2 linked regions of the Halotia branconii CENA392 genome follow. The protein of the gene in region 1 binds, or shares a complex with, the protein of each later gene. Links are inferred from orthologs where the notes say so. Each region holds a gene or a part of one and is shown in the gene's direction. Other genes may lie near its edges.

What was found. Proteins that work in one complex are often made in the same cells at the same time.
Region 2: the proteins of dnaB (region 1) and dnaG are in contact, whole or in part, in a crystal structure (PDB 2R6A), measured with the Geobacillus stearothermophilus proteins. The link is inferred for Halotia branconii CENA392 from one-to-one orthologs. Residues at the interface, in WP_033016901.1 of Geobacillus stearothermophilus: Ser13, Glu15, Ala16, Gln18, Glu91, Leu92, Asp94, Ala95, Val96, Pro97, Thr98, Ala99, Ala100, Asn101, Tyr104, Tyr105, Ile108; in WP_049624496.1 of Geobacillus stearothermophilus: Lys456, Leu457, Leu458, Pro459, Ala460, Asn463, Ala464, Leu467, Leu535, Leu536, Ile537, Ala538, Gln544, Glu545, Asp548, Tyr549, His552.

What each region holds. Positions count from the first base shown.
Region 1 is NZ_CP124543.1:3,323,351-3,331,937, forward strand. What follows is about bases 2,737-5,679. They hold dnaB (replicative DNA helicase), read left to right. Parts: upstream 2,737-3,491; coding sequence 3,492-4,868; downstream 4,869-5,679. Other genes in these bases: QI031_RS14560 (M20 family metallopeptidase), read right to left, coding at 2,737-3,092; QI031_RS14570 (FKBP-type peptidyl-prolyl cis-trans isomerase), read right to left, coding at 4,941-5,462; QI031_RS14575 (phasin family protein), read right to left, coding at 5,546-5,679. Also shown: QI031_RS14555 (GUN4 domain-containing protein), read left to right, coding at 300-1,814; more of QI031_RS14560, read right to left, coding at 1,875-2,736; more of QI031_RS14575, read right to left, coding at 5,680-5,869; QI031_RS14580 (TIGR03792 family protein), read left to right, coding at 5,986-6,294; QI031_RS14585 (universal stress protein), read left to right, coding at 6,335-7,216; QI031_RS14590 (HEAT repeat domain-containing protein), read left to right, coding at 7,581-8,587. UniProt on the Escherichia coli protein: The main replicative DNA helicase, it participates in initiation and elongation during chromosome replication. Travels ahead of the DNA replisome, separating dsDNA into templates for DNA synthesis.
Region 2 is NZ_CP124543.1:6,840,220-6,846,365, forward strand. What follows is about bases 3,069-6,025. They hold dnaG (DNA primase), read left to right. Parts: upstream 3,069-3,565; coding sequence 3,566-5,485; downstream 5,486-6,025. Other genes in these bases: QI031_RS30130 (tetratricopeptide repeat protein), read right to left, coding at 3,069-3,352; QI031_RS30140 (hypothetical protein), read right to left, coding at 5,726-6,025. Outside these bases: QI031_RS30100 (heme-dependent oxidative N-demethylase family protein), read left to right, coding at 1-6; hormogonium tapered terminus morphoprotein TftA, read right to left, coding at 54-1,406; QI031_RS30110 (DUF5615 family PIN-like protein), read right to left, coding at 1,554-1,769; QI031_RS31860 (DUF5615 family PIN-like protein), read right to left, coding at 1,781-1,987; QI031_RS30120 (DUF433 domain-containing protein), read right to left, coding at 1,991-2,317; QI031_RS30125 (Precorrin-3B methylase), read left to right, coding at 2,458-2,733; more of QI031_RS30130, read right to left, coding at 2,735-3,068; more of QI031_RS30140, read right to left, coding at 6,026-6,146. UniProt on the Escherichia coli protein: RNA polymerase that catalyzes the synthesis of short RNA molecules used as primers for DNA polymerase during DNA replication.

The sequences.
Region 1 (8,587 bases):
CTGCCCAGAAAGGACGGACAAAACTTCAGCGTGAGCGCTCAGTCGAACGCTGTCCACCCCACAAGAATTGAGAAAAAGTCGTACATCGCGTGACGAAGCAATAACGATAGAACCAAGTTGTTTACTTCCCATATATACAGCAGTTTTCGTTTGTATGAAGTACAAAGTCACTGCTTTTGAGGCAAGAGGTAGAAGAAAAATTTGATTTTTGAGTCTTAGGCTTTGTACCTCACGCTTGTTGCAAACTGCTGTAAATTGTCGAATTAATACCAACATTAGCTATTAATAAATTTGAATATATGCTCTGGCAACCAGGAAAGTTAATATACAAAAGCAAATATAAGATAGAAGAACATTTAGGTAGTGGCGGTTTTGCAGATACCTATCGGGCATGGGATACTAAGCTAAATCGCCAAGTAGTCATCAAAACTCCTAATATTAATGTCCAAAAAGATCCAAACTATGTTGAATATATTAAACGTTTCAAAAAAGAAGATCAAATAATAAAAAAATGTTGTGTCAACAACCCACATATTGTGCAAAGATTCGAGTTTTTTGAAGAAAATCGTAGCTATTGTTTAGTGATGGAATATATTCACGGTGGTAGTTTATGGAATTTAGTAAGACGCAACGGAGCATTAAAAGAAATAGAAGCTTTAAAGTATATATCCCAAATTGGTTTAGCCTTGCAAAAGATTCATCAAAAGAAGATTTTACATCTTGATGGGACTCCTCTCAATATCATGATCGGTTTAAATTACGAAGATCCTACATTTGGCAAAGCAGTGCTGATAGATTTTGGTATTTCTGCTGCGGATATGTCTTTGCCAAGTAGCTTTTCCAGGTCTTTCGGAAACAAGGCATTTGCCCCTTATGAATTTTTACATAAAAGTGTTCGTCACCCAACAGTTGATGTATATTGTTTGGCTGCATCTTTGTATTATACTGTCACTGGCAAATGCCCTACTAATTCATTTGAACGTAAATATAATGACGAGAAATTAATCCCACCGAAGCAGCTAGTTTATAGCCTGAGTGATGTTGTCAATAATGCAATTTTGCAAGGGATGGCACTAGAGGCAAAAGACCGACCCCAAACTATGCAAGAATGGCTAAATTTATTAAAATTAACACCCGATTTCGATTCAGTTAATAAGTCGCAAACTGTTACTCAAACTTTTAAAGATAAAATTTTACAAATACAATTACATATAAAAAATATTTTTACTACACAGCCTTCTCCTGAATTAAAACCATCTGCAACACCACCCCGTCTTTGGTTTTCTTCTGTAGCTATGGAACGAAATTCCAATGAAAATAGAATCTACTATAAACTAGAAAACTTACTCAAAGATAAAAAATGGCAACAAGCAGATGAGGAAACTATTAGACTGATACTGCAATTAGCTGATAGAGAAGAACAAGGCTGGCTTGATGTTGAACATATTAATAACCTTCTTTTTACTGATTTACGTATTATTAACCAAGCTTGGGTAAGACACAGTAATAAACGATTTGGCTTTAGCGTGCAAAAACGTATTTGGTTGGAGTGCGGCGGCAAAGTCGATTACAAGACAGAGTGTCTTTTGGGTGATCGGGTAGGATGGCGTAACAAAGGTGCTTGGCTAGGATACTCAGACTTAGACTTTTCCCAAAATGCCCCAGTTGGACATCTCCCTTCCCGTGTAGTCGTGGGCGGTTTAGCAGGATCGGGCTTATACTACGGGAGATTTGATGCTAACTTATTGTGGAATATGTTAAGCAGACAGGATAAGGGATTAACCTGTCTTCTACTCTCACGCCCAGATTTATAATAGAGTTTCAATTATAGGGTTGCGTAGATTTAATAGATTATTTAAACCTAATCTCTATATTCAATTCAAAAACTTTTCTACGCATCTCACAAATATTTCCACACCCATTGCTAAGGCGGTTTCATCAAAATCAAATCGAGGGTGATGATGGGGGTAAGCCAAGTCTTTCTCAGGGTTGGCAGAACCTAAAAAGAAATAGCAACCGGGAACTTCTTCTAAAAAGAATGACATATCTTCACCGCCCATAGTTTGGCACTCTGGGACAATACCCACAGGTGTTTCTATGACTTGTTCGACTTGCGATCGCACCAACTCTGCTACATTAACATCATTAATTACAGGTGGATAAAGTTCTTGGTATTTAAAGTCATAATTTGCACCATGACTTTGACAAATTCCTGCAATCACTTGTTCGATACGTTTTTGGAAAAAGCCTTTGTAAGCAGGATTAAAATATCGGATAGTGCCTTTCATCTCGGCTGTATCAGCAATCACATTGTGGACTGTACCTGCATGAAGTGCGCCTACAGTCACCACAGCTGAATCAATGGGGTTAACATTACGCGCCACAATGGTTTGTAAAGCGTTGACAATCTGCGCTGCAACTACAACAGAATCTACAGTTTGATGGGGTATTGCGCCATGTCCACCTTTGCCTAAAATTTTGCAGTCAAATAACTCCACAGCTGCCATCAAAGCCCCACTGCGAACACCCACTGTTCCCAAAGGCAAATTATTCCATAAGTGCAAACCAATAATTGTATCCACATCAGGTTTTTTCAGTACCCCGGCTGCAATCATCGGTTTTGCGCCTCCAGGTCCTTCCTCCGCAGGCTGAAAGATAATTTTGATAATGCCAGCAAAATCTTCACGGTGCTGTTGTAAATAGTAAGCTGTACCTAAAGCGATCGCTGTATGTCCGTCATGTCCGCAAGCGTGCATCACGCCATCATGCTGTGAACAATAAGGCACTTCATTAAGTTCTTGAATTGGCAAAGCATCCATATCTGCCCGAATTGCCAAGACTTTCTCACTGTTTCCTTTATTACCTTTGATAATGGCAATTATACCAGTTTGGGCAATGCCAGTTTGATGCTCAATTCCCCATGCTTGTAACTTTTGTGAGATAAATTCAGCGGTAAGTTTTTCTTTAAAACCCAATTCTGGTTTTTGATGCAATCGTCGCCGCCATTCTATTAATTGTGGTTGTAATGAACGGATTGCCAGCCGAACACGAGATAAATCTACAGCAGAGGCGTTGGGAAAGGTAGAAACCATTGTGAAAAAGAGCTAGTTAAATACAGCTAACTTTGATTATTTTCCCAGTTTAATCGTTCTTAATCAAAGAGTTGTCAGCAGTAAGGTGTAAATTAAATCAGTTACCAGTTTTTACTGTTTACTGTTATGGACTAAGCTTTAAAATCGTGTAAGCTAATCGTCATTTAAATTGCATCATGTTAATGGTAATAAAAGCTGCAAACCCTCTCCCTTGCCCCCTGCTCCCTGCCCCCCTGCGGCCTCAATGTGCAAATTAAATGTTTAACAGCTTACTCCAAGGTTCTTGATGTTGATAGCTGGGTTCAAGTTCTTGTATCTGTGCCTATTTTTGACGGCCTTTTGTAGTGATTTTGGATTATAAGGGTAATATGAACCCGGATCAATAATCCAAAATCGCTTATGGCTGAAGTACTGAGTTTTCAAGGTGATGGTAGCGATGCCTTTGGCAACCCCTCCGGGCAACGCCTACCACCCCAAAATATCGAGGCAGAAGAAGCGATTTTAGGGGGAATTTTACTAGATCCAGAAGCAATTGGTCGAGTCAGCGATCGCTTAGTTCCAGAAGCGTTTTATATTAGCGCTCATAAAGATATTTATCAAGCTGCTATTAGGCTACACGCTCAAGGTAAACCTACAGACTTGCTTTCAGTGACAAGTTGGCTGGCTGACAACGATATTCTATCCCGCATTGGTGGCAGAAATAAATTAGCAACTTTAGTAGATCGCACAGTCTCAGCTGTTAATATCGATGCTTTAGCCGGGTTGGTAATGGATAAATACTTCCGGCGGCAGTTAATTAAAGCTGGTAATGAAATTGTGCATCTTGGTTACGAGACTGAGAGTGAGTTACCAAAGGTTCTTGATCAAGCAGAACAAACAGTTTTTGGTGTAACTCAAGAACGTCCTCAATCTGGCTTGGTACATATTTCTGATACCCTGATTAATAATTTTCAGGATATTGAAGATCGTAATCAAGGTATTGCCTTACCTGGTATTCCCTGCGGATTTTATGATTTAGATGCCATGACTAGCGGCTTTCAGCGTTCTGATTTAATTATTGTCGCTGGCAGGCCATCAATGGGAAAAACAGCATTTTGTTTAAACCTTGCTCATAATATTGCCGCTGCTTATAAATTACCAATTGCTCTTTTCAGCTTAGAAATGTCTAAAGAGCAATTAACACAACGTCTATTAGCTAGCGAAGCGCAAATTGAAAGTGGTTATCTGCGGAGTGGACGGCTCAGTCAAACACAATGGGAACCGTTAAGCCGTGCTATTAGTATACTTTCAGAAATGCCAATATTTATTGACGATACACCCAATATTACAGTCACACAAATGCGTTCTCAGGCAAGAAGACTGCAAGCAGAACAAGGAACATTGGGTTTGATTGTCATAGATTATCTGCAATTGATGGAAGGAGCAGGCGATAATCGAGTTCAAGAATTATCAAAAATTACTCGTCAACTGAAAGGTTTAGCGCGAGAATTATCTGTACCAGTGATTGCTTTATCTCAGTTGAGTCGAGGGGTGGAAGCACGCACTAATAAGCGTCCGATGTTGTCAGATTTGAGGGAATCGGGTTCGATTGAGCAGGATGCGGATTTAGTCATCATGTTATACCGTGATGAGTATTACTCTCCAGATACTCCCGATCGCGGCATTGCAGAAGTGATAATAGCTAAACACCGTAATGGGCCAACAGGTACTGTTAAACTTTTATTCGACCCACAGTTTACCAAGTTTAAAAATTTAGCTAGACAAGGTAATTATTGAAATTGGGCATGGGGCATAGGGCATAGGGCATAGGGCATTATTCTCTATTCCCTAGTCCCTAGCCCCTAGCCCCTACTTAATATCTAGTAATTCGACATCAAATAGCAGTGTGGCATTGGGTGGAATCACACCACCAGCACCACGGGAACCATAACCTAATTCTGGCGGAATGATTAACTGACGACGATCGCCTACTTTCATAGTGCTAAGTCCTTCATCCCAGCCTTTGATTACTTGTCCAACGCCGAGTTTAAAGCTGAAAGGTTGGCCGCGATCGCGTGAACTATCAAACTTAGTACCATCTTCTAAAGTGCCGGTGTAGTGTACTACAACTGTATTTCCGGTTTGAGGAGTTGCCCCACTCCCCTTTTCTAATTCAACGTATTTCAATCCAGAGGGGGTAGTTACGGCTTTATCATCAGACATAGGCTTGCTCGCAATCAAAGTATTGTTTTCAATGACACTCGTGGATGCTGGTGTGGTTTGGCTCAAGCTAGCAGCGATCGCAGAGTCCTGTTTACTGCCAACTTGTGCTAACACCAAAACTACAACACATATCAGCATGAAACCCACGCTGAGTAAAATTGCTTTCAAAATGAGTTCTCCCTACTTAGGTAATCTGGCAATTATTTTAGATTACCGATAGAACACAATCAGTTTAAATCACAAACAACATCTTAACGCCAAAGCTTATTTTCTAAATCGCGCACTTGACGTTCTAAACGGTCAATTCTACCCCGCAGTTCATCAACTTCAGATTGACGAGCTACCCCCAAATCCTGCATCATATTTCGCATTTGCCGTTGCATTTGGGCATCCCAGTTTCCCTGCTCCGATTTTAATTGCTGTACAACATCATCCATTACTGCTCTGGCCTGTTCAGGATTTAGCTTACCGTCTTTAACCAAGTCGTCACCAACTTGCTTGAGTTTTTCTGCTACCAGAGAAGTTGTGCCAATACCAACCATCATTAGCTGTTGCAACCAATTGTTGCTGTCCATACTCCCTTCCTCTCCATTGTTTTAAACCACCCGCCTCTTGCTCAAGCTATGCTGGAAGAGTGGTTATTTTAGCCTACATCTCTATTTTGGCAAATTAGCAAACACAGGTAAAAAGTGTGGTTATAGAACTGCTTAAGTTTAAAGTAACCCCAAATATGCGGGAAAGATATATCCAGCAAGATGCAGAAATTTGGACAACAGCACTGGCTGAGTATCCTGGGTTTCTGGGTAAAGAAGTTTGGATTAATCCCAACGACTCTACAGAAATTATTCTCATTATGCGCTGGGCGACACGGGAACAGTGGAAAGCCATACCTATAGAAGATTTAGCCGCGATTGAAAGCAGATTTGCTCAAGCACTGGGAGAAACTTGTGAGTTGGTGAAATCAGCGGAATATCAAGTGCGAAAGTTTCCTCATTCTTAGTTAAAGTAAAATATTTATAAATCTATTTTATTAATTATTTATGTTTGAACGAGTATTAATTTGTACAGACTTTTCTGACGGGTTGCATCGTCTTTCGCATTTTGTTTCCAGTCTTAGGCTTGCAGGGATCAAGCACATTGTGTTCCTGCACGTTGTTCCATTATGGGAAAAAGGCATTATTCCACGAGTCGATAGTGAAAAAGTAGAACAAGCTCAAATCCGATTATCAGAGGCTGTTGGTGAAGGTTTTAATGATTTAGAAGTCAACATAGAAGTTCAATCGGGAAAGCCAGTTGAGACAATTTTGAAGGTAGCAAAAGCTTATCAGTCTGGATTAATTATATTAGGTTCTCAAAGTCGTAGTTTACTTACGGAAAAACTGGTGGGTAGTACAATGGCTGATTTATCGCGCCAAACAAAAATCCCTCTGTTAGTAGTGCGCCCTCAGTTAATTTCTGCTTATACTTGTGAGGAATTAACATTACGTTGTCAACACCTTTTTCGCTCTTTGCTAATTCCATATAATGATAGTGAAGCGGCAAATTATCTGGTGCAACAGATAAAACATTTAGCACAGCAACAGTCTGGGAAGTTTCTACAACATTGTCAACTTTGCTGGGTTTTAGAAAATACTGGTCGTAAAGGAATACCCAGAAAAGTTCTACCACAGCAAGCTCACGAAACCCTATCTCAAATTCAAGCCGATTTGGAAAGTACAAATTTACAGGTAGAGATAGAAGTCCGGGAGGGAAACTCTGTCACTGAGATTTTAGAGACAGCTTTCATGGCTGATATTAGCGCGATCGCGCTGTCTTCAGGAACAATAGGTAAGCTTCAAGAATGGTTAATTTCTAGTTTTGCAGCTGAAGTATTGCGTCAAAGCTGGTATCCTGTACTCTTTTTCCCATCACAAGACGGTTAAGGAATTTTTAACTAAAAAAATATTCCATCGTTGTGGAAGCAGGGGAGCAGGGGAGCAGGGAGCAGGGGGAATAAATTGAAGAATTTATTTTTCGGAGTTCCCTAGTTGCCATATTTCTTCAAATATCCTGAAATCCAGAGCAATTTTTGCAGCTGATGTATATACTCGAAGTCTAAGACAGAGCAGACTTTGATACAATTTCACGAAATTACTGATACAAATTACTTTTCTTACTTCCCCTGCCTCCCCTGCCTCCCCTGCCTCCTCTGCTACCCCTGCTACCCCTGCTACCCCTGCTACCCCTGCTACCCCTGCCTCCCCTGCTTCCCCAAATGTATCAACTTTAAAGTAAAACGGTATGAGTATGATTATAGATTGGTTAGCTATTTGGGGAGTAACTCAGACCGTCGGTTTTGTTTTTAAGCCGATTTTTGAAGACTTAGCAAAAGATGCGGCTAAAGATTGGGCTAAAGATTTATTAAAATGTATTCCCAAAAATATTTTACAGCAACTCAAAAAAGAAGATATTGAAATTGCTGCTGGCAAAGCTCTCAAAGAATTTTTGCAGCTGATGCAGCAAGAGTTAGAAGATGCAGATTTAGAAGAAGCAGAACTTAAACAATATGTTCAACCTTTAAAAAAATTTGTTTATCATAAATCTCTACTAGAAATTTTAGGATATCCTTTTCAACCAGACTGTCAGTTAATAGATTCTCAAGTTTTAGCGAATACTTGGTATGAAATGAATTTGCCAACTCTCCCCCAAGAATTTGATTGGGAAAGACTGACGAAGCGGTATCTCAAAAAAGTTAAAGCAATTATTAGAGAATCAGATAAATTACGTTCTATTTTAGATTCACAACATTTAGAAGCAGCAAAGGATATGCTACAACAAATCGCTGGTATTCCCACAGGTTTTGATTTACCAGGATATCAAGAAGGACTACGCGAACGATATGGCAACCTGAAATTAGATAGTTTAGATACTACTGGTTACGCCTACAATGAATTGAAATTATGGCGCATGTTTATTGCTCCTAATGTCCGGGAAGTTCACCAAGTTTTACCCCAAGTTCACGAACTTCCCAAAGAACATCTAAGACGCTTACGAGAAAGTAACCAATTAGAATCAGAAATTATCTTAGAAGAATTAGAAGGCTACAAAAGAATTTATTTTGAGCAGCCGTTTTTTTCAGTATTGGATATTATCAATGACCAACAAACATATAAATATTTAGTGATTTTAGGAGACCCTGGTTCAGGAAAGTCGACATTATTGCAATTTTTAACGTTAAACTGGGCAGAAACACCGTTAATAAATGTAACTTCTCAACCGATTCCTCTTTTGATTGAACTACGTACTTATATGCG
Region 2 (6,146 bases), 3.5 Mb from region 1 along the record:
GTTTGATCAGCTTTTGAAGCATGAAGTTTTACCCTTTTACGCTATTTTTTTAACTACAGCAATCCTGCTGACTCATACAACCTTTTTTGCATGGCTGTAATCTTCACACCATAGTCCAAATCAGCTGACCAACGTCCTGATAATTGATTAACTGATGGTGCAATCCCACGGGTGACAAAGCGAAACCGTGGATCTACGACTTCGTTCACTAAAGGTTCTAGACTGGCGTAAGCTTTCAAGTGTTGGATATGCGCTCTGACTCCAATTCTGGCACTGGGAAAGGATGCAGCCTCTGCACCACCACCGATCGCACCTAAACCAGCAAAATTATTTTGCTCTGGTCGAATATCACTGCCAAAGCGTAAAAATCCCGTTTCTACACACATTTGGCAAAAAGCAATATCATGATTGACTCCTTCTGCGATCGCTTCTTCTCGGTAAAGTTTGGGAATGTCAGGAAACTTGGCTAAGGCATTATCATTATTATTTCTTAAAAATAGTTGTAACTGTACTTCTGAGGTGATACCGTTTGACATCACCCGATCATATTGACCAGGGCAAACTACTACATTTGAGCGTAAGCTGACGGTACGAGTTGCAGCATCCCAACTGATGGCAATATTAAAGTCCCGCAGTTCAACGGCTTTCACATATACTATCCTGCGGTAAGTAATACGGTTGACATTAGGCGCTTTTGATAGGTCAATTCGCAAGCGATCTATTAAATCAATGGGGATGTAAGCATTCCCATTCACCACTATTCCTTGCTCTGGATAATTTTGCCCATTTATGTTGATGTTAATAGCTGGATAAGTTGCTTCTGGAGGAGTATTAGGAGTGGGGTCAATGACACGACTCCAAGATGCGAGTCCATCAGCAATGCCTAAAGCAAAATCCCGGCGACGAGTTTGCAGCAAAGCCCGATCTTCTGGACTGCTGAGAAATCCCACTTGCATCACCAAAGCCGGCAGGATTGTTTGGCGACAAAAAGCTAAACGACCTAATCCACTATCTGTATCTGGTTTGACTCCTCGATTAGGCAACTGAGGTACACGGCGCAACAACCCCACTAGTAACAATTCAGCATTGCTTTTACGCTCAGTATTGTTAGCAATATAGTAAACGCTAGCTCCCCGCACAGATGGACTGCTAGCCGCATCAGCTTGAATTTCTAAGGCGACATCACCCCGACGACTACGAGAATTAATCCAGGCGATTGTGTCTGCGGCACTGAGGTCATCGGGAACTGCTAAAACTTCAAAACTCCGCGCCCTGAGTTCCGTGACAATAAAATCTCGCAGCAAAATCATTTCTCTAGCTTCAGTTGTACCACCTGCGATCGCACCTGGATCGATTCCTCCTGCCTCTCTACCTCCGTGTGCTGCTGAAATAAAAATACGTCCCATTTATAGTATTTCCTCTGATAAAATTAAGCCTCAGCAATTTTAGACTTGATTGGTGAATCGGCAACAACAATATAATATGCATTAGAAGTACTTAATCATTTGTCCTTTGTTATTTCTCTAACTCCCATCAATCACCAATGCCACTCTTTAAGTAACTGGACGTACTACACGAATTAGTTTTCCTAGCAAAGGTTCTTCTGCTGTTACAGCCTCATCTATCAGGGCTGCAAACTGTTCCCAATTACGATTGTTTGTGCAAACAATAATACCGAAGTGCCTAGAATCACGACGATGTAAACGGATAAAATCATCTCTATTGATAGTTAATATAGAGCGTTCTTGACTTATGGCAAATGCCAGCACTTCGTCATCAACTATACCTTAGACTTCTTGCAAAAGTCCTTATTCTTAGCTTCTTCTTTGCGTCTTTGCGTCTTTGCGTGAGACAAAAAGATATTTATGCAAGAGGTCTCTTTGTATGCATTTCCAGCATCTTGGACTGTCAAAACATCATGCCCCAAAGTACGTAATAATTCCACAGCGGGAAACGGAAACTGCTCGTCTGCGTAAAACCTAGCCATCGATTAGGCTACCTGATTACGTTCAATTGCCGATTCAATTTCATTGGGGTGAGCTTGTGCATATATCCAAGCATTAGCTAAATCTCTAGCTGTGATGGTTGGATAACTCGTCAAAAGGTCAGCATCACTATATCCAAGACGGCGAGCTTCTACAAGTATCCAGACAGGAATACGAGTTTTAGCGATGCAAGCCTCTCCACCGCAGACTCTAGGAGTTTTCTCAATTCCTTGCCAATTGCTACCGAGACTTTGAGCCAGTAACTGTATAGCTTGCAATTTTTCAGCAGGACTGAGGGCAAGAAATTGTTGTTCTAACTCTTTGAGTGTCACGCTTGTAAATTTTTTGATGTTTATAGAATTTTATCAATTGCTGATTTGATTGTAGCTCGACTAGCAAATTTAACGTCCTAGTAATTGTGAGGATGAGCCTGATTCGGTAAGATCGCATGAGAAATTCATCGCATTGAAGTATGGCAAAGCAAGAAGCTCCACTGACTAAAGACGCGCTAATTAAAGAAGTCTGTCGGCGGATTCGGGTAGCCCGCAGCTATTGGGATGCTCACAATAATGCTGCCTGTCGAGGTGAGCGCGATCGCGCCTTAGCACTTTACAATACATTAACTAAAGAACAAAAACAGCAGATTCCCCAAGTGTTGCGAGTGTGGCTACGCTATCGCAGTGAAAAATACTTTGGCGCACATCGAACACCGCCCAAATCGGCACGAAAATCGGCTAAAAAAGATTAACTCAATTAAAGCCTCGTAACTTTTGATGTACAAAAGCTAAATGCCACATATAGTCATTAATCTTTTCACCAACTGCTTGCATGATATGTTGCTTGGCCTTCTCAACTTGATTATCTGCCTCAAAATATAAACCCACATAAAGATGGCTGTAAAATTTCGTGTGTTTATTACCATCTGTGCCAAGCTTGAGGAGATCATCTGGAGAACAGCGGTCTGCATACAAATCATATATCTGCCGCATCACAAATCGGGGATCGTTTTTCACTTCTAGTAAAGACTGACGTGCTTTGGTAACGCCTTGAAGTTGAGCAATACATAGATAACGCCAAACTGTCTCTTCTACATCTTGAAAGTTAACAGTCAAATCTACCTCAAATTGTTTAGCACCTTCTGCAAATTTTGCAGCATAGTAGTAAGATAATCCCCGTTGCCATAAATATGGTGTTAAACGCGGGTCAAGTTTTTCTGCCATGTCAAAATCTGCAATAGATGCATTTATCTCAGCTAGTTTAAAATAAACCATACCCCTCTGCACGAAGATTCTAGGGTCATTGGCATAGCTGGAGATCAAATCGTTATAACGGATAAGTTCTTGTTCTAGACTATTGCTTAAGTTCATTATTTAAGTAGTTTGTAGTGAGGACTTTAGTCCTCTGTGCGAGACGCTATATAAACAAAAAAGGGCTAAAGCCCTGATTACGAAATCAATTACAATAATTTTACATTGCTTAATGTAGCTTAATTTGTTCCTGCCGACTTACTTAGTTATCATCCAAATAGCTTAGTTGCAGATTGCGTCAAAATATAATTAATGACGAATAAATGATTACTTATGCCAACTCCCCGCTTGCATCCAGACACAATTGAGGAAATTAAACAACGAGCTGACATTGTAGATGTTGTCTCAGAACATGTTGTCTTACGCAAGCGCGGTAAAGATTTTGTGGGATTGTGTCCTTTTCACGATGAAAAAAGCCCCAGCTTTACAGTCAGTCAGACAAAGCAAATGTATTATTGCTTCGGCTGTCAAGCTGGAGGAAACGCCATTAAATTTTTGATGGATTTGGAGAAACGCCAGTTTACAGAAGTTGTATTGGATTTAGCACGGCGTTACCAAGTAAACATACAAACCCTAGAACCTGAACAACGGCAACAATTGCAGCGTCAGTTGTCTTTACGCGAACAATTATATGAAGTTCTGGCTTCGACGGCACAATTTTATCAACATGCCCTAAGACAATCTGCACAACTAAAAGCAATTGAATATCTACAATCTAATCGCCAACTGAGAAAAGAAACAATCGAGCAGTTTGGCTTGGGTTATGCACCCGCAGGTTGGGAAACTCTCCATCGCTATTTGGTAGAAGATAAGCACTACCCAGTGCAATTAGTAGAAAAGGCGGGATTAATTAAGCCACGTAAACAAGGAGGTGGCTATTATGATGTATTTCGCGATCGCCTGATCATTCCCATCCGCGATGTGCAAGGGCGGGTAATTGCTTTTGGTGGGAGAACTCTTGGCGATGATCAACCCAAATATCTCAATTCACCAGAAACCGAACTTTTTAGTAAAGGTAAAACTTTATTTGCCCTAGATGAAGCCAAAGCTGGGATTTCTCAACTCGATCAAGCAGTAGTCGTAGAAGGATATTTTGATGCGATCGCTCTTCATGCTGCTGGGATTACTAATGCCGTTGCTTCCCTGGGTACAGCATTAAGTTTAGAACAAGTACGGCTGATATTACGCTACACCGAATCGAAACAATTAGTACTTAACTTTGATGCCGATAAAGCAGGCAATATTGCTGCCGAACGCGCGATCGGCGAAATTGCCGAACTAGCATATAAAGGGGAAGTTCAATTAAAAATTCTCAATATACCTGATGGTAAAGATGCTGATGAATACTTGTATAGTCACACTTCAGAAGACTATAAACAATTGTTGGCAAATGCCCCACTGTGGCTAGATTGGCAGATTCAGCAAATTACTCAAAACCGCGATTTAAGGCAGGCTACTGATTTCCAGCAAGTAACTCAACAAATAGTTAAGTTACTGAAAAATATAGCCAATAGTGATACACGTAACTATTACATTTCTCACTGTGCGGAAATTCTCAGCTTAGGAGATAGCAGACTGATACCTCTAAGAGTTGAAAATTTGCTCACTCAAATTGCTCCTACTAAGGCTATATATTCAAAGCCTGTCTCAGCAAAAAAAGCGTGGGGAGGTGCTGAAAAGCCTTCTCATTCAACACTCACCACAGATTACAGTCTTTTAGAACACGCGGAAGCTTTGTTACTCAGGATTTACTTGCATTGTCTTGAACAGCGTCAAGGGATTATTGACGAATTAGAAGAACAAGATTTGCAATTTAGCCTTTCTCACCATCGATTTTTGTGGCAACAGATTGTAGAAATAAAAGCAGAACAAATAGATTTAATCTCAACTCTGCAAAATAGATACCTACAATTGTCAGAAGACTTGGGAGTAGTGTCACATCTGTTTCATCTCAACGAGAAATGGAAAAAAGAAATAATGCGGACTCCGCAAGTAGTTCAAGCTGCGATCGCTTGCATGAATTTGGTGATGATTGAAAAACGCTATCGTCACTTTTTGGAACTATGGCAGACAACAGATCCAGAAGCTGAACCAGAACGTTATCAATCTTATTATCAAGCCTTCTACGCCGAAAAAATCAAGCTGCAAAAAATAGACAGACAACGGCTATTTTCGATTACAGAATTGCTTTGATCCAATAAAATTTTTTCATTGAAAGCAGCGAGAAACTCCATCCCTTCATACCGTTTTACTTTAAAGTTGATACATTTGGGCAAGCAGAGGAAGCAGGGGAGGCAGGGGGAGTAAGAAAAGTAATTTGTATCAATAATTTCGTGAAATGGTATCACAGGTGGTTAAATCAGTGAATAGTGCTGGTAACTGATAACTTCTTCCCCATGCCCCATGCCCCATGCCCACAAGGGGATAGAGTTTTTAATAACAATTCATTGCTGAAGCTGCACTTACTTTGGTTAAATCGCTAGTGAATGCGCCGATGTATTTGTAAGGTGATGAACCAGAACAAGTCATGGAATTTTTATCAGCGCGGCGGGGAGTCCACCATGAATCTGCCTTCACAGTTAGATTTATACCATTCCATGATAGTCCTGTGACAACTAAAGAGTTAGTTTTGCCATCGCTTGGTTTTCTGGCAGAGAGAAATGTGGCATAGTAAACGCTACCATTGACGGGATTAATCTTGGCGATCACTGCGACTTTAGCGCCGCCGCCACTGCCGTAACTAGATAGCCAACGTCCAGTAGCAAAGCGCCGGAAATCATTACCTGTCTGAGTACCTGTGGAGGTAAAAACTCCATACAATACGCCTTTTCCGTCCCAAAATAATCCGTAGCCT